3 regions of the Comamonas sp. 26 genome follow, and region 1 is predicted to be linked to each of the others. Evidence: riboswitches for the same ligand, from Rfam matches in the RefSeq annotation. Region 1 holds a riboswitch; each other region holds the start of a gene.
What was found. Region 1 has a riboswitch for thiamine pyrophosphate ahead of CLU84_RS10745 (long-chain fatty acid--CoA ligase). Riboswitches for the same ligand answer to the same signal wherever they lie in the genome.

Region 1 (8,065 bases):
TCCTCGCATTCAGGCACCTGGTTTGCAACGTCTTGCAGCAGGGCACTGCTCAATTGCTCGCGCAGCGCACCGCGTACGGCAATTAACTGGCCGGGCTGCAGATTGCCACCGCTGGGGGCCTGGCGTGCGGTCAGCAGCAGTTGCTCAAGCAGGGCATCGGGCACGGCATCCGGCAGAAAGGCGCGGGTAGAGCGGCGCTGCTGCATGAAAGCAAGTGCTTGTGCATTTGCAGGTGAAATTTCGGTATTACCTAGGCTGGGCATGCGGTTGCAGCTATCAAAATAAATATTCAAAAAACGGAGCGATCTTTGCCTAGCCATTGCACCAGCGTAGCTGCACCAATGCCACCCGCGCCGGCAATGGCGGCCATGCCTAGCATCTGAGACTGGGCATCAGTCTGAGCCTTTGCTTGAAGCTGTGCCAGGCAGCGCACCAGTGCAATGGCGCCAGAGGCGCCTATGGGGTGGCCGCGGGCCAGTCCGCCGCCTTGCAGGTTGATGGACTCCGGTGCAAGGCTCAGCGCATCGCAAAAGGCCAGTCCTTGCACGGCAAAGGCATCATGCAGCTCCAGCGCAGACAAATCTTGCACAAGCAGCTCTGGTTTTGATAGCGATTTTGCGCCACGCAGCAGTGCCATGCGAGCTGCGGCAATGGCTGCCAGCAGCGGGGTTTCGGGTGCTGCGCCAATAGAAACGCTGGCCAGCCACTGGGCGCGGGGCTGCAGATTCCAGTGCACACAAGCCTCAGGCGTGGCCAGCAAAATCAGCGCCGCGCCATCTGCCTTGGCAGAGATGGTTAGAGCACTGAGGACGTGGGCATTGATATCGGCTTGGCTGGCGCTGGAGTCGTTTCCATGGGCCACCACCGGCATGCGCGCTGCACGCTCGGCTTTAATCGTGCGTGGATAGCTGTCGTGGGCTATGCCTGCCACGGCCGTAATTTCTGCACTCAGGCGCCCTTGCGCTGCCACGGCCTGGGCATGGCTGCGCAGTGCGTATTGCTCTTGCGCGCTGCGGGTGTAGCCATGCTGCAGTGCATAGTCGGCGGCGGACTGCAGCATGTCCGGGTCACGCGCCGGGTCCGGGGCAAAAGGCGGGCGTTCATAGCTTTGGGGGGCATCATCGCTGCGCATGGGGCGGGTCTGGCGTATGGGTGAGCGGCTCCAGGCTTCGGCACCGCCCGCAATCACCACCTCGGCTTGACCGGATTGCAGCAGGCCTACGGCTATGGCGATGGCATCCAGCCCTGAGCAGCATTGCGTATTGATGCTGTGCGCGGCGCAGCTGTCGGGCAGACCTGCGGCGAGCGTCAGCATGCGGGCGGGGTTGCCGCCTGCGCCCAGTGCGTTGCCAAGTACCACCGCATCTACCGCCGTTGCTGGCAGACCGCTTTGTGCCAGCAGCGACTGCAACAGCGGCGCGGCCAGTTCATGCGCCTGCAAGTGGCTGAGCGAGCCGCCCACGGGGGCGACCGGGCTTCGAGCCCAGGCAATGATGGGGGTGTGGCGGTGCATGGTGATGCGATTCTCAGCCTTGCAGTGGCAGGAGTTGGGGTAGGTCGCTTGCAGAGCAGGCGGCTTGCAATGCAAGGCCCAGTGTGCCGTGATCTGTCTTGCCGCTGGCCGTGTGGGGCCAGTCTGGGCAGATCCACCATTGGCGCGGTACCTTGAAGGCCTCGGTGCGCTCGCGCAGCCACTGGCTCAGCGCCATTGCGCCGGGATGTGGTTCCTGCATATCTGGTTTCCATTGCACGACGGCCTGCACCTGCATGCCGCGCAGTGCATCGGAGCTGCCGTGCAGCGAGACATGGGCGATGTGCGGGTGTTGGCCCAGCAGGTTTTCGATTTCTTCGGGAAACAGGTTTTTGCCCTGCGTGACGATCATACGGCTCTGGCGGCCTGCCAGGCATAGCATGCCGCGCTCGTCGATATGGCCCATGTCGCGCACGGAAAGCCAGTTCCCATCGCGCAGCACGGCTGTGGGGTCGTGGGCGTCGCCCACATAGTCCATGAACAGCATGGGACTGCGGATATAGATCAGCCCATCGCCCTCTTGGCTGCGGCTTGCTTCGGCCACGCTATGGTCTGTCGTGCTGCGAATATCAATTTGCACATTGCTGAAGGGCCGGCCCACGGCCTGCGGGCTGCTGGCTTCGTCGGCATCCATCCACGCCACAAAGCTGGCTTCTGATGCGCCATAAAACTCAATGATGCGGGCCTTGGGGAACAGCGCACGCAGCGCAGGCGTGTGGTCGCGCATCCAGCGTGCGCCGCTGATGGTGATGAGTTCCACCTCGGGGATAGGGCACAGCTTGCGGTGCTCGGCCCATTGCAGCATCAGCAGCAACTGGCTGGGCACGGCGATGAGGCAGGGCGTGTCGCCTTGGGCCAGAGTGCTCAGACAGCGCGAGGCGGAAAACTTCTCTTGCATGACGGCGCCGCAGCCATACCAGATGCCTTGCATGGCACCGAACAGAAACAGCGAGTGCGAGATGCGCCCTGGTGCCAGCGTGCGCTGGGCCACTACCGGGCCAAAGTCTTGCAGACCGACGCGAAAGCTCTCTGTCCACGACTGATGGTGGCGCTTGAAGCCTTTGGGCACGCCCGTGCTGCCTGAGGTAAAGCCGGTATAGAAGGGCGCGAGGGGCGAGGCTGCATTCAGGTTGCTTGGGGCATTGGGCAGCCAGCTTTCAATGCGCTGGCGCACGGCAGGCTGCCAGTCTGGGTCAGCCACTGCGGCGCAGCGGCCGCTGTGAATGACGGCCAGAAAGTCCACCAGCCGTTCCAGCGTGGACTGGCTGGCATCCAGCAGCACCATCTGCGGTGCGTGCTGGGCAATGAGCTTGGCTGATCGCTGCTCTACGGCGGTGTGCAACTGCGCAAAGGTCCACGCGCCTGCTTCGCTTTCAAGCGCAATGGCGTCGGGCCGCTGCTGCGCCCAGTGGGCCAGGGGGCCGTGAACCAGCTGCCAGAAACCTTCTAGCGGAGCGGATACAGGCAATGCGCTCATCGACGGCCGCCGAAGCGCCAGTCAGGCATGCCGCGCGCCACGGTGTGGACGATGATGGCGCAGAGAATGCATTTGATGAAGTCGCCGGGCACAAAGGCCAGCGTCACTTTGAAGGCCTGCACAAAGCTCATATTGGCCAGTTGCATGAGGCCCAACACGCCAAAGGCATGCAGACACAGCAGACCACCGACCACGGAGGCGATAAAGGCGCTGAAGGCTGTGCGGCGGGGCGTGCTTTGCGGCAGGGTCGCCATGATGGCACCCGTAATGCCAGCGGCCAGCGCATAACCGATGAGATAACCGGCAGACGGTGCCATGAACACGCCAATACCGCCGCGCCCGCCAGACAAAAGGGGCAAGCCCACGGCCACGGCAGCGAGGAATAGCAGCATGGACTGCAGACCGCGCCACGGGCCGAGCATGACGCCTGCCAGCATCACGCCCAGCGACTGGATGGTGATGGGCACGCCAAACGGCAGGTCAATCTTGGGGATCAGGCCCATCACGGCCATCAGCGCCGCGAACAGCGAGACCTGAGCCATGGAGCGTGCGCCTTGGCGCGATACGGTGTGGGAGGAAGAAGTGTTCATCATGTCTCCGAAAAATTTAGAAGCCCAGTCGTGCCCAGAGGGCGTCGGCCACACGACGCGTGGCCTGCAGCATGTGAATCGTCAGCGGTGCAATCAGGCGCAGGCCGCCGCTTTTGCCGGTGCGCAGGCGGTAGGCGTCGTCCAGATTTTTCCATTGCACAAAAAAGTGTTCGGTAAAGCGCAGCATCAGCGCAATTTGCATGGCCACGCGCTCGGTAGGAATCCCCAGTTTGGCAAGCGGCGAGAGCAGCCACTCCAGCACCTCCACCAGATCGCTGGGGCGGGTGGTAATGGTCAGAGCAATGCCCAACGTAGATGCGCAGATCAGCCGCAGGGCGCTGGCAGCGGCCAGTTCACGGTTGCCCATGAAAACATGAAAGCCCGCCACCAGCAGCGCCGCGATGATGACCGAGCGCATCAGCCTGCGGGCAATCTGCGTGGCCTGGCCTAGCGACAGCCACAGCATCATGCAAAACACGCCGCAGCCCGCCAGCAGCAAGGGGGAGGCTATTAAAAACAATAGCGTGCCAAACACGGCTAAAAGCAAGAGCTTGAGCCCGGCTGGCCAGCGGTGCAGCCAGGTGGCGTATTGGCTGTAGAGGCTACCCATGGTGTGGCTCGCCTGTGTGCGGGGTGGCTGCGCTTGAAGGATTCAGACTGGCAGCCAGTTCTGCGGAGATTTGTGCCGCAACCGCCTCTTCATAAGCGCTGCAGACCTCGCGGCCGGGGCCGTCGCCGCGCAGCTTGCCTTGTTCCAGCCAGATCACGCGCTCAAAGTCGCGCACATGCTCGAGTACGTGGGTAGAGACCAGAATTTGCTGGGGCGCAGCGGCAATGTCCCGCGCCAGCCGCGCCTGTCCGAGCAGGTCCAGGCTGGCAAAAGGTTCATCAAGCAGCAGCACCTGGGGCGATGCAATCAGCAGCGACAGCCAGCATACCTGCTGACGCTGGCCCTGGCTGAGACTGCTGACGGCGCGCTCGGCCCAGTGGGCCAGTCCGCGCTCAGTCAGCAGCTCGCGGGCTTTGGCCTTGGCTTGTTGCTTGTTCAAACCCTTGGGGCGCAGACCCAGTGCCAGTTCTTCCTCTACGGTGGGGAAGATGATCTGGTCATCGGGGTTTTGAAACATCAGGCCGACAAGGCCGGGGTTGTGCTGGCGTGCTTGCAGCAAATCTGCGCCGCCCATCAGCACCTGCCCGGTCTGTGGAATCTCCAGCCCACACAGCAGTCTGAACAGGCTGGATTTGCCTGCGCCGTTGTTGCCAATAACGCCGATGCGCTTTTGCTGCAGCGTCAGGTTCAGCCCATCAAACACCGTGGTCTGGCCGCGCTGCAGGCGGATATCGAGCAGTTGCATGCCGCTGCTCATGCGCAGACTCCTGCTGGCCGCTGAGGTGCGAGGACGGACGGGATTGGATGGGGAAAGTGAGGGCGAAGGACTGACATACAGAGCTGACTGGCGAAACCTTGGCCCTCAGCAGCAAAAACGGTCTGAGGGTTGCGATGCAGGCGGATTCTAGCGCTGTGAATTTGCTTTCAAAAGCATGCAATTGCTGCGCTTTTTATATGAATTTCCTATAAGAAATGATTTCTTCACTTTTGCGGCTTTGCGGTGAATGTTTAAAGGCACTTTGGCTTCAGTTAACAGATAGATCGTGCAAAGATGGCGGGAGAACGTTTTTTGTGCGTCTTTTATGCAGTCTTTGTCGCTCAATCTCGCTTAACTTGCGTATTAGTGCGTTTGAAGATCAATGCGTTTGGCCGTTGTTGCCGGTGTTTTGGCGCAGCTTGCCGCGCAGATCGGCGGTGGTGCTTTGAAAACCAGTATTTAAAAGCCTGATTGGAGGCTTGAAACGCTGTTTTTTGCTTTGCTGCAGGCAAAAACAGGGGGTGAAAAAAGTTGAAAAATTTCAGTAAGGGCAGTGGTTTTTATAAAAAACGGCTCCTGCGCTTGGGTGCTCAGGGTCAAAAGACTCCTAACTTCCATGTGGATGCAAGGTGTTGAGCACTATCGATATGGCTTGAGAAGCAATACCTGAGCCAGTTTCAGGGCACAGAGTCCTTTTGCTATGCGTGCGCAGCGCTTGATGGGGCAAGGCTAGCGCAGTCCGTACGCCCACCCGGTGAGTTAAGATGCTGCCGCGCTCCGGGGTGCACGCAAGTGCTGAGATCTACACCCGTGAACTTGATCCGGGTTATTCCGGCGGAAGAAGAGCTTGCACCCTGCACAATCCTGCTCAAGTGGCACTGGCAAGGGGGCCTTCGGAGCACCTCATCTCGCTCTCGAAGGAATTTCATGGACAAGGCCGCTTCACTGGTTGCAGACCTGCTGGCATTTATTGCGCAGGATGCTTGTACCGACGACCAGTTTGATCAACTCGCCCTGCGGCAGTTCGCCTATCAGTACGAATCTAATACCCCGTTTCGCAGCTTTTGCCAGCGACGCGGTGCCACGCTGCGCAATGTCAGGACCTGGAGCGATATTCCTGCTGTGCCCATTGATGCCTTCAAGGCAATGGAATTGCGCAGCCAACCCGCATCGGCCACAGAGCGCATTTTCATGACCAGCGGCACCACAGGCCGCGCGGCGCGCGGGCGGCACTTTCATCCGCAGCTGGATGTATATGACCTGTCGATGAAACGCTATTTTGCGCAGCGCTTTATGCAAGGGGCTGAGCGCCTGCCCATGGCTATTTTGTTCCCCGATGAACAGGCCATGCCCAATTCATCGCTGGCCCACTATCTGGCGCTGGCCAAATCAGAATTTGGCACGCCTGACAGTCGCTACTTTTTGGGCTCTGAAGGGCTGGATGTGCCGGGCCTGTGCGCCGCGCTGGAGGAGTCTCAGCGCAGCGGACAGCCTTATGCGCTGCTGGGTGCCAGCTTCAGTCTGGTGCATGTCATGGACGCTTTGCGTGCGCAGGGCCTGCGTTTTCAGCTGCCTGCAGGCAGCCGCATTCTGGATACGGGCGGCTACAAAGGGCAGTCGCGTGAGTTGCCGCTTGAAGAGTTCTATGCCGATCTGAGCGATCTGCTGGGCGTTCCGCGCACGCACTGCATCAATATGTATGGCATGACGGAGCTGAGCACGCAGTTCTATGACGACGGCAACGCAGTTCTGCCTTCGGTCAAGTCTGGCCCGCACTGGATTCGCTCGCGCCTGGTTGAGCCCATTACGGGACGCAGCGTGGCCGCTGGCGAACGCGGCATTCTGGTGCACTGCGATCTGGCCAATTACAACTCTGTCAGCACCATCCTGACGGAAGACGTGGGCCTGTGGGCAGATGGCGGCTTTTTGTTGCTGGGCCGTGCTGAGGGTGCTGCGGCCAAGGGCTGCTCTTTGGCCGTGGATGAATTTGTGAAAGCCGCCAGCGCATGACGGCCAACAGCAAGGTGCAGCAGATCAAGGCCGGTTATTTGCCGGGGCTGAGCGACGACGAGGTGCAGTGGCATGTGCTGCACTTTGAGCGCAATGGCACGCGGCTGGAAGTGTCTGTGCCTATGCTGACTGGCGAGCAGATGCAGGCGCTGGCAAACCGGGTGCGTAATGCTGCGGCCAAGCATCTGCGCAGCATGACAGTCGCCCAGATCATCGACGTGATTGACCGCGCCATGGCGCGCCTGCTCGACCGCAATGACGCTTATCGCCAGCAGGCCGAGGCCTGGCTGCCCGTGGTCAGCGGCTATGACGCAGATATGGTTCGCCTTGGCCTGACGGGATTTTTCAAGACCTTTCGCGCCGCGCAGCTCAAACGCTTTGTGGCCGAGGACTTTGCCAACCCTGCGGTGCTGGATGGTTTTCAGCCCGCGCCAAAGGGTGGTGCTGTGCGTGCCTTCGGGCCTGATTTGCTGGTGCACAGCTGGGCGGGCAATGTGCCTGCGCTGTCGCTGTGGAGCCTGATTTGTGGGCTGCTGGTCAAAGCCCCTGCCGTGGGCAAGCTGGCCAGTGCCGAGCCCTTGTTTGCAGGCTGGTTTGCACGCTTGCTGGCCGAAATTCATCCGCCGCTGGCCGATTGTCTGGCTGTGGTGTGGTGGCGCGGAGCGGGCGGCGAGGAGGCTGATGCGCTGTATGCGCAGGCCGATACGGTGCTGGCCTATGGCGGCAACCAGACGCTGGATACGCTGCGCAAGCGCCTGCCGGTGACAACACGCTTTTTACCCCATGGCCACAAGCTGGGCTTTGGCCTGATTGGCACTGCGGCGCTGGATGCTCTCAAAGCTCCGGCAGTCGCCCGGCTGGCGGCGTGGGACGTGATGCGCTACGACCAGCAAGGCTGCTACTCGCCCCATGTCTTTTATGTAGAGCGTGGCGCGCCCGTGCCGCCGCGTGCGTTTGCCGACTATCTGGCTGCCGAGCTGGCCAATCTGCAGCGCCGCTTTGCGCGCCGTGAGCTGGACCTGGAAGAGGGCGCTACGGTGGCCCGCTGGCAGCAGACTATGGAGTGGGCTGGCGATACACACCAGTTGCT
Region 2 (8,065 bases), 190 kb from region 1:
TGCGGCACGGGCACATCGGTACCGGCCAGGCCTTTCATCACGCGGTATTCGCGCTCAATCGCATGGGCTGAGGGCAGCAGCTTGGCCACCGGGCCGGGCTTGGCGCGCATCACATAGCTTTTGCCGGGAGTGACCAGCTTGTAGGTGGGGTTGGACTGGCCGCCCTTGAACATCTCGACCTGCAGTGGCCCCTCAAAGCCCTGGACATGCTGACTTAGCCAGGCGGTCATCACCTCGATATCAAAAGCATGCTGATCGGACACCGCACGGGTGCCGACAAAATGGTCAAAAGTGCTCATGCAGGTTCAATCCTTTGTTCGATTTGTGATGGCCGCACGCAAGCCGCCGAGCTGTGCCAGAGCGCAGCGAGCGAATGCGTGAAAGGGGAGGGAGTTGCCGCAGAACGCGGCAAAGAAGCGAGAAAGACGCGGGCCGTGAAAACTGTCACGACCGAGGTGAGGGATGCCGAGCAAGAGCCGCCTCGCGGCGATGGCATCGTCCCCCTCCCGAAGAGAGAGGGGGAAGCGGCAAAGCCGCTCAGGGGGTGATTTCTATCTAATGATCCGTATCGGCAATCCGCAGCAGCGTGGCCCGGTCGCGCACGATGAGGCCGCCCGGTTCGATGCGAATCACATCCTCGCGCTCCATGGACTTGAGTTCCTGATTCACACGCTGGCGCGATGCGCCAAGCAACTGTGCCAGCTCTTCCTGCGCCAGATGCAGACCGATGCGAATCTCGCTGCTGTCCGACAGGCTCATCACGCCATAGCTGCGTGTGAGGTGCAGCAACTGTTTGGCCAGACGCGCACGCAGCGGCAAGGTGTTGAGATCTTCCACCAGACCGTAGAGCTGGCGAACCCGGCGCGCGTTCAGGCGCAGCATGGCTTCGGAGAACTCCACATGCTGGGAAAGAATGCGCTTGAAGTCCGCCTTGGAGACGCACATCAGCGTGGTCTCGCCATGGGCATAGGCATCGTGCGTGCGTTTGTCGCCGTCCAGAATCGCCACATCGCCGAACCAGATTCCCGGCTCCACATAGGTCAGCGTGATCTGCTTGCCCGTGATGGAGGTGGAGCTGACTCGCACCGCACCACGTGCGCAGGCAATCCACTCCTCGGGCGGTTCGCCGCGAGCGCAGATGAGCATTCCATCTTTGTATCGTTTGACGTAAGCGCATCGAAGAATGTCGTGCCGCAAAGAGGGCGAAAGGGATGAAAACCAGCGACCAGAGTTGATCGCCTCACGTTCTTCAATACTAAGAATTGGTTCGTCCATGTTCTGTCTTATGCGTGACTGGTAACCGGCCCATTGTCGCGTGTGGGACCGGCGCTGCAGGGGTTGTAAGGCTCAGGGTTGTCACCTGTGCGTCCACTTGTACTGCGTAGTGGGCTTGCGCCCATGTAGAAAACCCAGATGACGAGGGGCTTCTCGGCATGTCTGAAACAGAAATGCCCGCAGGCAGCGGGCATTCGGAGTTTTAAATGGAAATAGCTGTCAGCGCTTATATATCAAGCGCTGACAGCTATTGTTTTGGGAGTAATTGCGTTTTTAAGCGGCGGCCTGCATGCGTTCCAGCAAGTGCTTGGCAGCAGCTTCCGGGTCTGGCGCATTGACCAGCGCACGTACCACGGCGACTGAGCCCACGCCTGTGGCGCGCACGGCGAGGAACATGTCTTCAGAGATGCCGCCAATCGCAACCAGCGGGTACTGCTTCATCAAACGCACATAAGCGGCCAGACGAGCCAGGCCTTGGGGCGCAGTGGCCATCTTTTTGAGCGTGGTGGGGAAGACCGCGCCCAGCGCAATATAGCTGGGCTGCACGGCATGGGCACGCACCATTTCGGCGTAACCGTGGGTAGAGACGCCAAAGCGCGTGCCCGAGGTACGAATGGTCTCCAGATCACGATGACCGATGACATCCAGATCTTCCTGGCCGACGTGGATGCCGTAGGCACCCGCATCCAGCGCGGCCTGCCAATGGTCGTTGATGAACAGGTGTGCGCCGGTGTCCTTGACTGCATCGACAGCGGCCTTGATCTCGCGGGCCACAGCGGCTTTGTCATCAGACTTGAAGCGCAGCTGTACCGTGGGCACGCCAGCGCGGGCCATGCGGCCCACCCATTCGGCAGTGGGAAGTACGCCGTACAGGCCCAGATTGCGTGGGCAGTGGGCAAAGGCCAGCGCGGGGTCAGCGCCACTCAGGCCAAAGTCACGCGGCTCATCGGGCCAGTGCGTGACGTCGAACTGGTTGGTGCGCTCGCTCTGGCGCTGCCAGGCTTGAGCCAGAGTCTCCGCATCCACGGCAATAAAGCCCAGCGCACTGCAGGCCTCAAGCGCGGCCAGATAGGCGGGCTCTCCACGCAGCGCAGGCGGCACGGGCTGAGGTGTCAGCTCGACCGAGTTGGCATCGTTGTGCCGCTGTGCGCCAAAGGCCGCGCCATGCTGGTGAATGAGGGCTTGCACTAGTGCCTGAATTTCTGCGGAGTCCATGACGGTAGCCTTTATTCCTGATGCCAGAAAGGGGTGCCGAGCACGGGCGTGCTTGGCTGGGCGGAGTTCTGCTCGGCCATGGCACCTGCGCGGTGTGCAGCGTGACCGGCGTTGACGGCATCCGAGAAGGCTCCGGCCATGGCCACGGGGTGTTCAGACAGAGCGACGGCGGTGTTCAGCAAAACGGCGTCATAACCCCACTCCATCACCGTGCAGGCATGCGATGGGCGGCCCAGACCGGCATCCACAATCAGCGGCACCTTCAGGCGCTCGCGCAGCATCTGCATGGCGTAGGGGTTGACGGGACCACGGCCCGTGCCAATGGGCGCGGCCCAGGGCATGACGGCCTGGCAGCCCACGTCCACCAGCTTCTGGCACAGCACCAGGTCGTAGGTGGTGTAGGGCAGCACCTGAAAGCCGTCCTTGATGAGGATGGAGGCGGCTTCGACCAGGTTCAGCGTATCGGGCTGCAGCGTGTAGTCGTCGCCGATCAGCTCCAGCTTGATCCACGGGGTGTCAAACACTTCACGGGCCATCTGGGCCGTGGTGATGGCTTCCTGAATCGTCATGCAGCCAGCGGTATTGGGCAGCACGGGCACGTTCAGCTTGCGCAGCAGCTCCCAGAAACTGGCACCGTTTTCGGCGGCATCGGCCGTATTGCTGCCCTGGCGGCGCAGCGAAGCGGTGACCATGGCGGGCTTGGAGCGCTCAACAGCCGCTTCCAGAATCGCTGGCGATGGATAGCGCGAAGTGCCCAGCAGCAGGCGGCTTTCAAAGCGCTGGCCGTAGAGAACCAGTGCGTCGTCGGTAGTCTTGGTGTTCATGATTTGTTCTTGTCGGTTTTAGCCGCCGGTGACGGGGGAGATGACTTCCATCTTGTCGCCCTCGTTGAGCCTGTGAGCCGCGTACTGTGTCCTGGGCACAAAAATCGTATTGACCGCCACGGCAAATGGGGGCTTGGCCTGCATTTGCGCCAGCGCATCGGCCACGGTGGCGTTGGCTTGCAGGTCGGTGGCTTGCTGGTTGAGGGTGATCTTCATGGCTTTACAACGAAAAAATAGGCTGGCGCTAACTTAAACCCATGCGCCGCATTGCTTGTGCGCGCTGCGGGTGCAAGTGCTGTGCGCCAAAGTTCAGGCTCAGGTGCTCTAGGCGCGGTGGATTGCGACATCAAATTCGCGGGCCAGTGGCGAGTCATTGTGGTCCACCAGCTCCAGCACCACGTCCAGCATGGCGGGCGAGATCATGAAGCCGTGGCGGTACAGACCGTTGACTTCCATGGTGCGCGGGGCCATCAGGCGTACGGCGGGCAGATTATCGGGCAGGGTGGGGCGGCACTGGGTGGCGATCTCCACAATCCGGCCTTCGGCAAAGCCGGGGTGTACGGTGTAGGCTGCGGAGAGTAGCTCCAGCGTCGAGCGCACGCTGGCGGGCGACATATCGTCGGACTCGATCTCGGTGGCGCCAATGACGAACAGGTGATCTTCCTTGGGCGCGATATAGATGGGGTAGCGCGGATGAATCAAGCGCGTGGGGCGGGCTAGCGTGACTTCAGGCGCATGAATGCGCACCACCTCGCCGCGAATGCCGCGCAAATCCTTCCACTGCGTGCGGGCGCCCAGACCCCGGCAATCAAACACAAAGTCGGGCTGACCTGCTTCGCCGGGGCGGAAGTCGCTCAGCTCGCGCGGGCTGTCCCAGTGCAGGTTGACGCCCAGAGCGCTGAGTTTTTCCACCAGCGCAGCCAGCAGCTGGCGGTTGTCCAACTGGCCTTCACCGGGCAGATAGACGGCCTGATTGAAGCGGCCTTGCAGCGCGGGCTCGCATTCCTGCAGCGCAGCGCCCGTTTTTTCTTCCATGGCCGGCAGGCTGGGGTTGATGCGGCGGTTTTTCTCCAGCAGGCCAAAAAAGCGTGCGGCGTCGCTCTGATCCTGGCGGTGCCAGAGAATCAGCGTGCCGTTTTGCTGCAGAAACACCGGCTGGTTCAGCTGACCGATCAGCTCGGGCCAGCGGTTCAACGCGTGCTGACCCATGCGCACCACGCCGGGCTCGGTAATGGCCGACTCGGCCAGCGGCGCGAGCATGGCAGCGGCCACGCGTGCGGCAGCGCCATCGCCTTGCGGGCCATGAGCGTCATAGAGATCAATGGAGTGACCGCGCTGGGCCAGCGCCAAGGACAGGAGGCGACCCATGAGGCCGCCGCCCAGAATGGCGATCTTTGAAGAAGCTTGTAGCAATGACATGTGCAATTCGTTTTTCAGCCTTGCACATGAACCCCAGCCATGTGCAGGACAAAACGCGGCATGCTTTGCAGCTTGTGAAACTCCCCACGCCAGCATGATCTGGATCGGGTGCAGAGGGCATGGCCCTCAGGGTGTTTCTCAGTCCGCGCAGGCTGTTTTGCCTGAAGGACACCCCTGTTTCGTCCGTCGGGCATTACAGCACAACCGTAAACACCGCGCATTGATCATGCGCATGGGCGATAATTTTTCTCCATGACAGTGACTGCTTCTTCCCCCATCTCCGGCTCCTCCCAAAAGCGCTATGCGCGCGTGCTCTCCATTGCTGGCTCGGACAGCGGCGGCGGTGCCGGTATTCAGGCCGACCTCAAGACCTGCGCGGCTCTGGGCTGCTATGGCATGACGGCCATTACCGCCATCACCGTGCAGAACACTCTGGGCGTGACTGGGATTCACGGCATTCCGCTCAACACCGTGCGTGACCAGATTGATGCCGTGGTGAGCGACATTGGCGTGGATGCGGTCAAGATCGGCATGCTGGCAACGCCTGAGGTGGTGAGTGTGGTGGCCGACGCCATTCGCCGTCACCAGCTCACCAATGTGGTGCTGGACCCGGTGATGGTTGCCACCAGCGGCGACCGCCTGATTGTTCCGGAGACAGCGCAGGCGCTGGTCAAGGAGTTGTTTCCGCTGGCTACGGTCATCACCCCCAATCTGGACGAAGCCGCATTGCTGCTGGGCCGCAGCATTGACGGAATTCCGGCGCTGGATGCCGCGGTGGCAGATTTGCTCGCCTTGGGCGCGCCGTCAGTGCTGCTCAAGGGCGGGCACCTGAATGGCGATGTGGTCATGGATGTACTGGGCCTGCAGGGTCAGTCTGCCAGCGACTATCTGCGTCTGCAGTCGCAGCGCATCGTGACCCACAACGGCCACGGCACGGGCTGCACGCTGTCGTCGGCCATTGCATCATTTCTGGCTCAGGGCCTGCCGCTGGCGCAGGCGGTGACCGAGGCGCGCCGCTATATTCTGGGCGCGATTGAAGCGGGTGCTGATGTCTATACCGGCCACGGCCACGGCCCGTTGAACCACGGCTACGCACCGCGTGCGCAGCGGATTGTGCAAGGCTGATTTCTCTCCAATGCGAAAAGGCCTGCATTGCAGGCCTTTTGTCTTTTTTGTCCGGGTGGGCGCTGGCTTACCAGCCCCAGACCAGGCTCTTGGCGACCCAGCCGCTCTGGCCGTTGCTGCGCTGCACCTGGGCCCAGCCGCCTTGCTTTTTCAGCGTCTGCAGCACCTCGTACTGCTTGAGTTGGCCCACGCGGCCGTGCTTTTGGCCGGGGCCTGAACGCAGATTGGCCGTGCGCGCCGTCACCACCATATGCGGGCTCTTGCTGGTCAGCGGGGCGTGGACCCAGCCCAGCGTGGCTTCATAGTCTTTGACGCGCAGCCACTGGCCTTTGCGCTGGGTGACTTGCAGCGGGTAGCCCTTGCTCAGCTCCCACTGGGTGGAGGAGCGGGTGCTGGGCTTTTCGCGCACGTTCACGCTATTGCCCTTGATGCTGACGAACTCCTGCGCCTGGGCGGCGGCGGGCATCAGGCTGGTGCTGAGGCCGGTCAGCGCAATCAAGGCTGAACTGGCTGCGGAGGTTACAGCCTTACGGATCCAGGTCGTTGTGCGGCTTGGGTTACAGAGCACGGGGCAGATTCTCCTTTTCTTGCTGAAAGTGGTTCTAACCCGCATCAGACTTGCGTAGGTAGCTATAGTTCCTGTAGAAAGCTGACAGGGGCTGAACAGGGTGAAACCCGGAAAGGATGCTCATGATCAAGTTGTGGAGCCTGCTGGCAGTGGCGGCCTCTTTGTCCACGCCGCTTGAGGCGACAGCGGCCCAGACGGCTGTGCCGGACGCTCAGCCGGGTTCGGGTGCGTTAAGTGCTGATGTGAAGTCGCTCGGCCCCTTGCTGCTGCAGGCCGCCCGCGACGGCGATGCCGTCAAGGTGCGCCAGTTGCTGAGCCAGGGCGCTGAGGTGGATGTGCAAGATGGGCGGGGCAATACGCCGCTGCTGCTGGCTACGGCGGCTAACCATATCGAAGTGGCGCGCTCATTGCTGCTGCATGGTGCCAGTCCCAATCTGAAGAACCAGATGCAGGACAGCGCCTATCTGCTGGCCGGCGCGCAGGGGCGGCTGGAGATTGTGCGCATGACGCTCTTATACGGCGCGGACCTTAAAAGTACCAACCGCTATGGCGGCACAGCCCTGATTCCGGCCTGCGAGCGCGGCCATGTGGAGACGGCGCTAGCGCTGATCAAGGCCGGTGTGGATGTGGACCATGTCAACCGGCTGGGCTGGACTTGTCTGGTGGAGGCTGTGGTGCTGAGTGACGGTGGCCCGCGCCATCAGGCCATTATCAAAGCGGTGATTGAGGCCGGGGCTGACCTGAACCTGCCTGATAAGGATGGAGTGACGGCACTGGCCCATGCCCGCCAGCGCGGCCAGAAGGCCGTGGCGCAGTTGCTTCAGGCGGCTGGCGCCAAGTAATCAAGCTAAAACTGCTGCAAGCGCTTGATGTGTATGCGCTTGCAGCTATGTTTTTTGATGGTCAAGCCTGCACCGGCTGACCACGATGTTGCAACTGTCGGGTGGCCACAGCAGCTGCAAATGTCAGCACCAGCGTAGGCAGGGCCGAGCCCATGGCGCTGCTCAAAAGCGGTAGCAGGTGGTAGAAGGCAATGCCCAGCACCCAGATGGCCACGGCATCCCAGCGCACAGCGGGTGCGTCACGCATCAGCTCTACGGCATTGGTGCCAAAGGCCAGGCGTCCCAGCATCACGCCAAACAGCGGCACGAAGCAGGAGCTGAGCAGCAGCAAAAATGGCTCAAGGCTGTGCATGGGCAGCACCATGGCCAGACCGGTGCACAGCGCTGCAATCAGCAGGCCCCAGCGGCGAATGCTCCACGCGGGCAAGATGCTGTGGGCCGACATGGCGCCCGAGTAGGCATCGCCATAGGCGTTGTCCACCTCATCGAGCAAAATCAGCGACAGGGCGATCAGGCCGCCCTGGGCCAGCAGCAGGGCGGTGACTAGGTCTTCGCTGGGCAGCGTGAGCGCCACCAGCACACCCAGCGAATAGCACCAGATATTGGCCAGCGCAAAACCCGTCCAGGCACCGGTCAGCGCAGATTTACCGCTTTTGCCATGGCGGGCGTAGTCGGCCACCAGCGGCAGCCAGCTAATCGGCATGGCAATCACCAGATCCACAGCGCTGAGCATGCTCATGCCGCCTGTGCCTTCGCGGCTCAGCAGCACAGCAAAGCCGGTGTTGCTGGCCATGGCC
Region 3 (8,065 bases), 1.4 Mb from region 1:
TGGATGAAGTTGGTGGTGCCGTCCAGGGGATCGATGATCCAGACGTGGTCAGAGTTCTTGGCACCGTGCTCTTCACCCGACTCTTCGGCCAGGATGGAGTGCTGGGGGTAGGCGTTCAGCAGCGTCTCGATGATGACGCGCTCGGCGGCTTGGTCTACCTCGGTCACAAAGTCGTTCACCTGCTTTTGCGCAACGCGCACCGATTCCACATCCAGTGCGGCACGGTTGATGAGGGCGCCAGCGGCGCGAGCAGCCTTGATGGCCACGTTGAGCATGGGGTGCAGGGAGTTCGACATAGATTGTGAGTGCCTTGGCGGCTCAGCCCGGCGCAAAGGCGGGCTGAACTACGCGGGTAAGAACGTAAAAAGCCGCGACCGGCGATGCGGGGCGGCGACAATAGGCGCAATTCTACCCAGCCTGCACTTTTTTTGCTTGTGTGGCCCAGAGACCAGAGGGTCTTGTCTGCGGCCCTCCAATGAGCCACCAAGAGTGTGGGTGCTGTCTCTGTACTGTTTTATCAAGGCCACAAGTGGGGCCTTTTGCTGTGATGAAAACCCGATTCGTACTGATTGAAACCAGCCACGCTGGCAATGTGGGCGCTGCTGCCCGCGCGCTCAAGACCATGGGCTTTGACGACCTGGTGCTGGTGCGCCCGCGCTACAAGAATGTGCTGCGCAAGGAAGAAACCATTCAGCGTGCCAGCGGCGCACTGGATGTGCTGGACAAGGCCCGCATTGTCGACACGCTGGAAGAAGCGCTGGACGGCATCAGCCATATGTGCGCCACGGCCATGACGCCGCGCGACTTTGGCCCGCCCACCCGCACGCCGCGCGAGCATTTTGAGCTGCTACTGAAAGGTGAGCTTGATGTGCGCTCTGCACCAGCGGTAGATGGCGATTTGACGGATAACGCAGTCACCCCTGGCGCTGCCTGTAACCAGAAGGGTGTGGCCTTTTTGTTTGGCTGTGAGCGCTTTGGCATGAGCAACGACGATGTGTACCGCTGCGATGTGGCGCTGACCATTCCGTCCAATCCGCAGTTTGGCTCGCTCAATCTGGCGTCGGCGATTCAAGTCGTTGCCTATGACTGGCGCGCGGCGCTGGGCGGCTTCCAGGTCGAAGAGCACACGCCCGAGGTCAACCGTGCCGACATGGCTCAGGTCCAGGGCATGCTCAGCCACCTTGAGCAGGCGCTGGCCCATGTCGGCTTTCTGGACCCGGCAGCGCCCAAAAAGCTCATGCCCCGGCTTAACCAGCTTTTCAACCGCGCGCAGCTGACGCAGGAAGAAATCCATATTCTTCGCGGTGTTGCCAAAGCCATGCTGAAGTGCGAGCCGCCAACCCGCTAGACTCGATGACCTGCTAAACATTTCTCGATATTTGATGCTTGATCGCCTGCGCTCCGACATCCAGTGCATCCTCGACCGCGACCCTGCGGCTCGCAGTACCTGGGAGGTCATCACCTGTTACCCCGGACTGCACGCTATCTGGCTGCAGCGCCCGGCGCACTGGTGCTGGACGCATGGCTTCAAATGGCTGGGCCGCTTCATCTCGCACATGGGCCGCTGGTTCACCGGCATTGAAATTCACCCCGGCGCTGTCATCGGCAAAGAGGTCTTCATCGACCACGGCATGGGCGTTGTGATTGGCGAGACGGCTGTGGTGGGCGACGGCTGCACCATCTATCACGGCGTAACGCTGGGCGGTACATCGCTGTACAAGGGGGCCAAGCGCCACCCCACGCTGGGCAAGAACGTGGTGGTCAGCGCCGGTGCCAAGGTGCTGGGCGGCTTTGAAGTGGGCGATGGCGCCAAGATCGGCAGCAACGCCGTGGTCATCAAGCCCGTGCCTGCGGGAGCGACTGCCGTGGGCATTCCTGCACGCATCATTGCCAGCAAGAGCGGTCAGAGCGCCGATGTGACGGAGCACGAGGCCGCCCCCAAGGTGGTTGCGCAGCCAGCGGGTGTGATTGATGAAGACTGCGGCAAGAGCGGCTTCAGCGCCTATGGTGTGACCACGGAAGTGGACCCTGTGGCGCAGGCCATGCGCTCCCTGTCTGAAGGCGCATCAAGCCATGAAAAGCAGATTGCGCTGCTGTGGGCCGCGATAGAAAAGCTGTCGATTCAAGGTCAGGTCAAGGACTGCATGCCCTGCGAGTCCGAACGGCCCGAGGCCTTCCAGAAAGAAAAGATCGACCAGATTTTGGGTAAATAAGGCTTGAATCCTTGTCTAGCGCTTGTCAATAAAGCGCAAGCAGCTCTTGTTTTGGTAGTGATTGAATCAAAAAAGCCGGACCGCTTTGTAGTGGCCCGGCTTCTTTTTTTTGCGTCAACCGTTTACTTCCACAGCGCGCACTTGCTTTCTTCCTTGGTGGTGAAGACCTGGTCGCCGGGCAGAGTCTTGAGCACCTTGAAGTAATCCCAGGCTTTTTTGGACTCTGCCGGGCTCTTGACCTGCAGCAGGTGCATGTCGTGGGCATAGCGGCCATCGGGGCGGATCACCCCCTTGGCATAGAAGTCCGACAGCGGCGTGGCCTTGAAACTGGCCATGATTTTGTCGGCGTCCGTGGTGCCCAGCTTTTCGGCCAGCTTCAGGTATTGCATGGCGGCCGAGTAGTTGGCTGCCTGCAGCGAGGTGGGCATTTTCTTGAACTTGGCGAAGAAGCGATCCGAGAACTTGCGGCTTTCGGGGTTCAGGTCCCAGTGCCAGCTGTCGGTAAACATCAGTCCTTCGGTGGCTTTCAGGCCCAGGCTGTGAATGTCGGAGCTGAACAGCAGCAAGCCTGCCAGCTTCATGGTCTTGGTCAGGCCAAATTCACGCGCTGACTTGATGGCATTGATGGTGTCGCCGCCGGCATTGGCCAGACCCAGAATCTGGGCCTTGGAGTTCTGGGCCTGCAGCAGAAAGGATGAAAAATCGGCCGTGTTCAGCGGGTGCTTGACGCTGCCCAGCACTTTGCCGCCTGAGGCGTTGATGACGCGGGTGGTATCGGCCTCCAGCGCCTGGCCAAAGGCGTAGTCCGCAGACAAAAAGAACCAGTTCTTTCCGCCCAGTTCCACCACGGCCTTGCCCGTGCCCTTGGCCAGCGCCACGGTGTCATAGGCGTAGTGCACAAAGTAGGGGCTGCATTGCTCATTGGTCAGGGCTGAGGTGCCCGCGCCGTTGATGATGTAGACCTTCTTTTTCTCATCGGCCACCTTGCCCATGGCCAGCCCGGCACTGGAGGTGGTGCCGCCAATCAGCATATTCAGGCCCTGCGTATCAAACCACTCGCGGGCCTTGCTGGCGGCAATATCGGCCTTGTTCTGGTGGTCGGCCGTCAGCACTTCAATGGGCTTGCCCAGCAGTTTGCCGCCAAAGTCGTCCACCGCCATCTGCACGGCCAACGCGCCGCCCTTGCCGTCTACATCGGAGTAGAGGCCGGACATGTCGGTGATGAAGCCTATGCGAATCTTGTCCTGCGCCTGAGCGCTTGCGGCGGCCAGCAGGCAGCCCAGTGCCAGCGTCAAGGTGCGTGGCGAGAAAACGGTGGCAGCGGAAACAGAGCGAGGCTTCATCAAAGTCATCTCCTGAGGTAGTAAGCGCCTATGCATGGCGACGGGCAGAACGCATGGTCGCAGCCGTCGCGCGCTGCGCCATCAGGGCAAGCACGGGGCTGCTGCGGCGGATACGTATCCGTGGTGACTTGTGAAAAGTGCCACAGCTTTTACACTGCAGTGCAGCAAATCAGGAAAAAACCCATGAACATCGAACAAGCCTTGCAGCAACGCCGCTCCGTGCGTGCTTTCACACCCCAGACTGTCCCCGGCGAAGTGGTGCGAACCCTGCTGGAAACTGCATCTCAGGCCCCTTCCGGTGGCAATATGCAGCCTTGGCGCGTGACGGCGGTGGGCGGTCAAGCTCTCAAGGACTTGAGTGCCAGGGCCAAGGTGACTGAGCCCGTGCAGCGCCCTGGTCTGTCCTACCCACCCGGACTGTGGGAGCCCTACCGCAGCCGCCGTTTTGAAAACGGCGAAGAGCTGTACCAGGCCCTGAACATCGGCCGCGAAGACAAGGGCGCTCGCCTTGCGCAATTGGCCAAAAATGGCGAGATGTTTGGCGCCCCCGTAGGCATCTTTATTGCTGTGGAAGAGCGCTTGGGCTATGCGCAGTGGGTGGATCTGGGCATTTACCTGCAATCCTTCATGCTGCTGGCGGCCGAGAAGGGGCTGGCTAGCTGCGCACAGGGCTTCTGGCGCATGTACAACGACATGCTGATTGAGCAACTGGCGCTGCCGGGCGGCTACCAGATCGCTTTTGGTATTGCGCTGGGCTACGAAGATACGAGCGCGCCCATCAACCAGTGGCGATCGAGCCGGGCGACCAGCGGTGAGTGGCTGGCGCTGCAGGGGCTGGATTAAGCACTTGACGGTCACCACAGTTAAACCGCTGCCATCTTTCGCCTTTTGTGCCGAATCAGGCCTATACTGAGTGCTGCTCCGGGGTGTGCGAAAGCGCTGAGAGACCAGAGATCGAGCTGTTGAAAGACTGCTCGATCAAGGCCAACCCGACGAACTTGATCCGGTTCATACCGGCGGAAGAAGAGCGGGACCCTGACGCAGGGCCAGAGAATTAAAGGCAAGGCGCCACTACGCCACAGCCCCAGACACTTTGGCACAGCAAACCCCAGGCGCTTCTCGCGTACTGGGGTTTTGTCTTTTTAAAGGCACCCGGCGCGCAGAGGACAAGGCTGAAATCCATGCATTTCAGCAGCACAGGCCAGACATCCTCACAGGGTGCAGCGCCAGTGCAGGGAGATCAGCACAGGGCCGCACTCCACGGAGCGTTGAGACAACTTCACACGCTTTACGGAGACTGCGATGAACGCCCCTGATTCCATCTTTACGCCAGCTGCTGGCAACGCCCCTGATGCCACCCGTTTTGCCGAGTTGCTGGCCCAGTCGCGCCAGCCGTTTCCGGCATCCACCAAGAGCTATCTGAACGGCGTGGTCCATCCCGACCTGCGTGTGCCGGTGCGTGATATTGCGCTCACCAATGGCGAGCAGGTCAGCGTGTATGACACCTCAGGCCCCTACACAGACCCTGCTGTGCAGATCGATGTGCGTCAGGGCCTGCCAAGCCTGCGCGGCGCGTGGATTGAGTCGCGTGGCGACAGCGAGTATTACGTGGGCCGCCAGCGCGTGGCGCTGGATGACGGCGGCAAGCGCGGAGAAGAAGACCTGCGTGTAGACCAGCTGCGTGCCGAAGCCGCTGCATTGCAACGCCAGCCACGCCGCGCCAAGAGCGGCCAGAACGTGACCCAGATGCACTACGCCAAGCGCGGCATTATCACGCCCGAGATGGAATACGTGGCGCTGCGCGAAAACGGCCGCCGCGAATGGATGGAGCAGTACCAGCAAGACGCCGCGCGTGAATTGCGTTTGGCTGGCAACAGCATGGGCGCGGCCATCCCCAAGATCATCACCCCTGAATTTGTGCGCGACGAGATCGCCCGTGGCCGCGCCATCATTCCCGCCAATATCAACCACCCCGAAATTGAGCCCATGGCCATTGGCCGCAATTTCAAGGTCAAGATCAATGCCAACATCGGCAACTCCGCTGTTACGTCGAGCATTGAAGAAGAAGTCGAAAAGCTGGTCTGGGCCATTCGCTGGGGTGCAGACAACGTGATGGACCTGTCCACCGGCAAGAACATCCACACCACGCGTGACTGGATTGTGCGCAATTCGCCCGTGCCCATCGGCACCGTGCCCATCTACCAGGCGCTGGAAAAAGTCGGCGGTATTGCCGAAGACCTGACCTGGCCCATCTTCCGCGACACGCTGGTGGAACAGGCCGAGCAGGGCGTGGACTACTTCACCATCCACGCGGGCGTGCGTCTGGCGTACATCCACCTCACTGCCCAGCGTCGCACCGGCATTGTTTCGCGCGGCGGCTCCATCATGGCCAAGTGGTGCATGGCCCACCACCGCGAGAGCTTCCTGTACGAGCACTTTGAAGACATCTGCGACATCATGAAGCAGTACGACGTGAGCTTCTCGCTGGGCGATGGCCTGCGTCCCGGCTGCGCATCGGACGCCAACGACGAAGCCCAATTTGCTGAGCTGGCCACGCTGGGTGAGCTGACGCAAGTCGCCTGGAAGCACGATGTGCAGACCATGATCGAAGGCCCCGGCCATGTGCCCATGCACATGATTCAGGCGAACATGACCGAGCAATTGAAGCACTGCCACGAAGCGCCGTTCTACACCCTTGGCCCGCTGACGATTGATATCGCCCCCGGCTACGATCACATCGCCAGCGCTATTGGTGCGGCCATGATCGGCTGGATGGGCACAGCCATGCTGTGCTACGTGACGCCCAAGGAGCACCTGGGCCTGCCCGACCGCGACGACGTCAAGCAAGGCATCATCGCGTACAAGATTGCTGCGCATGCGGCGGATGTGGCCAAGGGTCATCCTGGTGCCCGCTCACGCGACGATGCACTCTCGCAAGCGCGCTTTGACTTCCGCTGGCAGGACCAGTTCAACCTGGGTCTGGACCCTGACACCGCGCAGGCTTACCACGATGAAACCTTGCCCAAAGACAGCGCCAAGGTGGCGCACTTCTGCTCCATGTGCGGCCCCAAGTTCTGTTCCATGAAGATCACGCAGGAAGTGCGCGAATTCGCCGCAGCCAAGGGGCTGGCTGAAGATCAGGCGATTGCCGCTGGCATGCAAGCCAAGGCAGGGGAGTTCAACAAGTCTGGCGGTGATTTCTACATTCCCATCATCAGTGCATCGAGCGATACGACGGCGCGTTGATTTGAGATGAAATAGTACTGTAGCGCTTGTGTATCAAGCGCTACCTGCTATTAAAAACAAAGGGCAAGCTGTTTGGCTTGCCCTTTTTCTATGCGGCTGTAATCTGCGCCCCAGTTCTTGCACCACCTCTAGCGAGGGGCTTTGACTGCGCCGAAGATCACTGCGTGACGGTTTTGAGCTGGCTCTTGAGGGTGAGCATGTGCTGGATATACACCGTCAGCTCCTGGGTCGGCATGCCCGGCTGTACGCGCAAGGCATAGGCATCCAGAGCCGTTTGCAGCACATCTTGGTTGGTAGGCTCGGCAAAGTAGGCGATATCGGCAAGCTGGCAGGCCAGAGCTGGGTCGCTTTTGCTCAGTAGCTTGATCTGATCGTTGACGTTTTGCACGCCGCCGGCCATGGCCACCATCTGCTTGCTGAAAGTCGCGCGAGATGCAGGGTCCCATTCCGAAGGGATGCCATTCCACCAGCCGCCGTACTCCTTGAGCACCATGCTGGCTACGTTCTTGAAGCGCACATAGGTCTCCGCCATGTCTTTGCGGCCGCGCAGGTTCTCTGGCAACTGCACCGCGGCGACGATTTCGTCAGGGCGCTTGTCGGCGTTGAGTCCATCAATCACCTGATCCACAGCGGAGCTGAGCATGTTGGCCGAGGCCAGCAGCTTATCCTGTACTTCTGCGGCATTGGTCAGTGCCGGGCCATGCATGGGCAAAAGCAAGTCGGGCTTTGTGGCGGCCATATCACGCAGAGCCTGAGCCCATTCAGCAACGTGGCGCTGGCGGCGCTTGCCATTACCGGCGTTGAGCAAGAACGGCTGCCAGTAGTCGGCACTGACCACAATCTTGCGTGTCGCCACATTGACCCATAGCTGGTCTGCAGATTCGCCGCGCGCGTGGGTGAGCACGAATTCGTCGTCACCAATCTTCAGCGTCTTCTGGCCGGTGAAGGTCTCGGTAGGAAGAATGGCATCTGTGAGCTTGCGCGGCACATCGCGCGGGTCCTGACTGTTCAGTTGCACGATGGAGTAGTTCGCTGTGCGCGTGTCCAGATCCATCTCGGCCAAGTATTCCTGGGTTGTGATGATGCGCGGCTTCTCGCCGGCCTCCAGCAGCGACCAGGCGCCAAAGCCGTGATCTGCATGGTGGTGGGTGATGATGATGGTGTTGACCGGCTTGCTGCTGAGCTTGCGCAGTGTCTCCAGCAGCGCGGGGCCTGCGGGGGCATAGCCGGCATCGACCAGCACCAGACCTTCACGGGTCTCGA

Region 2: linked by a shared signal. The riboswitch ahead of CLU84_RS11620 (FAD-dependent oxidoreductase) and the one ahead of CLU84_RS10745 (long-chain fatty acid--CoA ligase) in region 1 are both predicted to bind thiamine pyrophosphate.
Region 3: linked by a shared signal. The riboswitch ahead of thiC (phosphomethylpyrimidine synthase ThiC) and the one ahead of CLU84_RS10745 (long-chain fatty acid--CoA ligase) in region 1 are both predicted to bind thiamine pyrophosphate.

Annotation. Positions count from the first base shown of each region.
Region 1 is NZ_PEFL01000001.1:2,349,191-2,357,255, reverse strand. Features, by position in the region: gene CLU84_RS10775 (nitroreductase) at 1-263, opposite strand, end outside; gene CLU84_RS10770 (thiolase family protein) at 290-1,513, opposite strand; gene CLU84_RS10765 (AMP-binding protein) at 1,527-3,008, opposite strand; gene CLU84_RS10760 (biotin transporter BioY) at 3,005-3,598, opposite strand; gene CLU84_RS10755 (energy-coupling factor transporter transmembrane protein EcfT) at 3,615-4,208, opposite strand; gene CLU84_RS10750 (energy-coupling factor ABC transporter ATP-binding protein) at 4,201-4,965, opposite strand; TPP riboswitch at 5,734-5,825, shown strand; gene CLU84_RS10745 (long-chain fatty acid--CoA ligase) at 5,893-6,975, shown strand; gene CLU84_RS10740 (acyl-CoA reductase) at 6,972-8,065, shown strand, end outside.
Region 2 is NZ_PEFL01000001.1:2,538,725-2,546,789, reverse strand. Features, by position in the region: gene CLU84_RS11645 (phosphotransferase) at 1-299, opposite strand, end outside; gene CLU84_RS11640 (Crp/Fnr family transcriptional regulator) at 556-1,275, opposite strand; gene CLU84_RS11635 (thiamine phosphate synthase) at 1,549-2,490, opposite strand; gene CLU84_RS11630 (thiazole synthase) at 2,502-3,314, opposite strand; gene thiS (sulfur carrier protein ThiS) at 3,333-3,530, opposite strand; gene CLU84_RS11620 (FAD-dependent oxidoreductase) at 3,639-4,733, opposite strand; TPP riboswitch at 4,798-4,919, opposite strand; gene thiD (bifunctional hydroxymethylpyrimidine kinase/phosphomethylpyrimidine kinase) at 4,986-5,858, shown strand; gene CLU84_RS11610 (SH3 domain-containing protein) at 5,926-6,426, opposite strand; gene CLU84_RS11605 (ankyrin repeat domain-containing protein) at 6,543-7,268, shown strand; gene CLU84_RS11600 (cytosine permease) at 7,330-8,065, opposite strand, start outside.
Region 3 is NZ_PEFL01000001.1:997,851-1,005,915, forward strand. Features, by position in the region: gene CLU84_RS04580 (inositol monophosphatase family protein) at 1-296, opposite strand, end outside; gene CLU84_RS04585 (RNA methyltransferase) at 548-1,348, shown strand; gene cysE (serine O-acetyltransferase) at 1,383-2,213, shown strand; gene CLU84_RS04595 (ABC transporter substrate-binding protein) at 2,336-3,556, opposite strand; gene CLU84_RS04600 (nitroreductase) at 3,740-4,399, shown strand; TPP riboswitch at 4,469-4,598, shown strand; gene thiC (phosphomethylpyrimidine synthase ThiC) at 4,859-6,802, shown strand; gene CLU84_RS04610 (alkyl sulfatase dimerization domain-containing protein) at 6,960-8,065, opposite strand, start outside.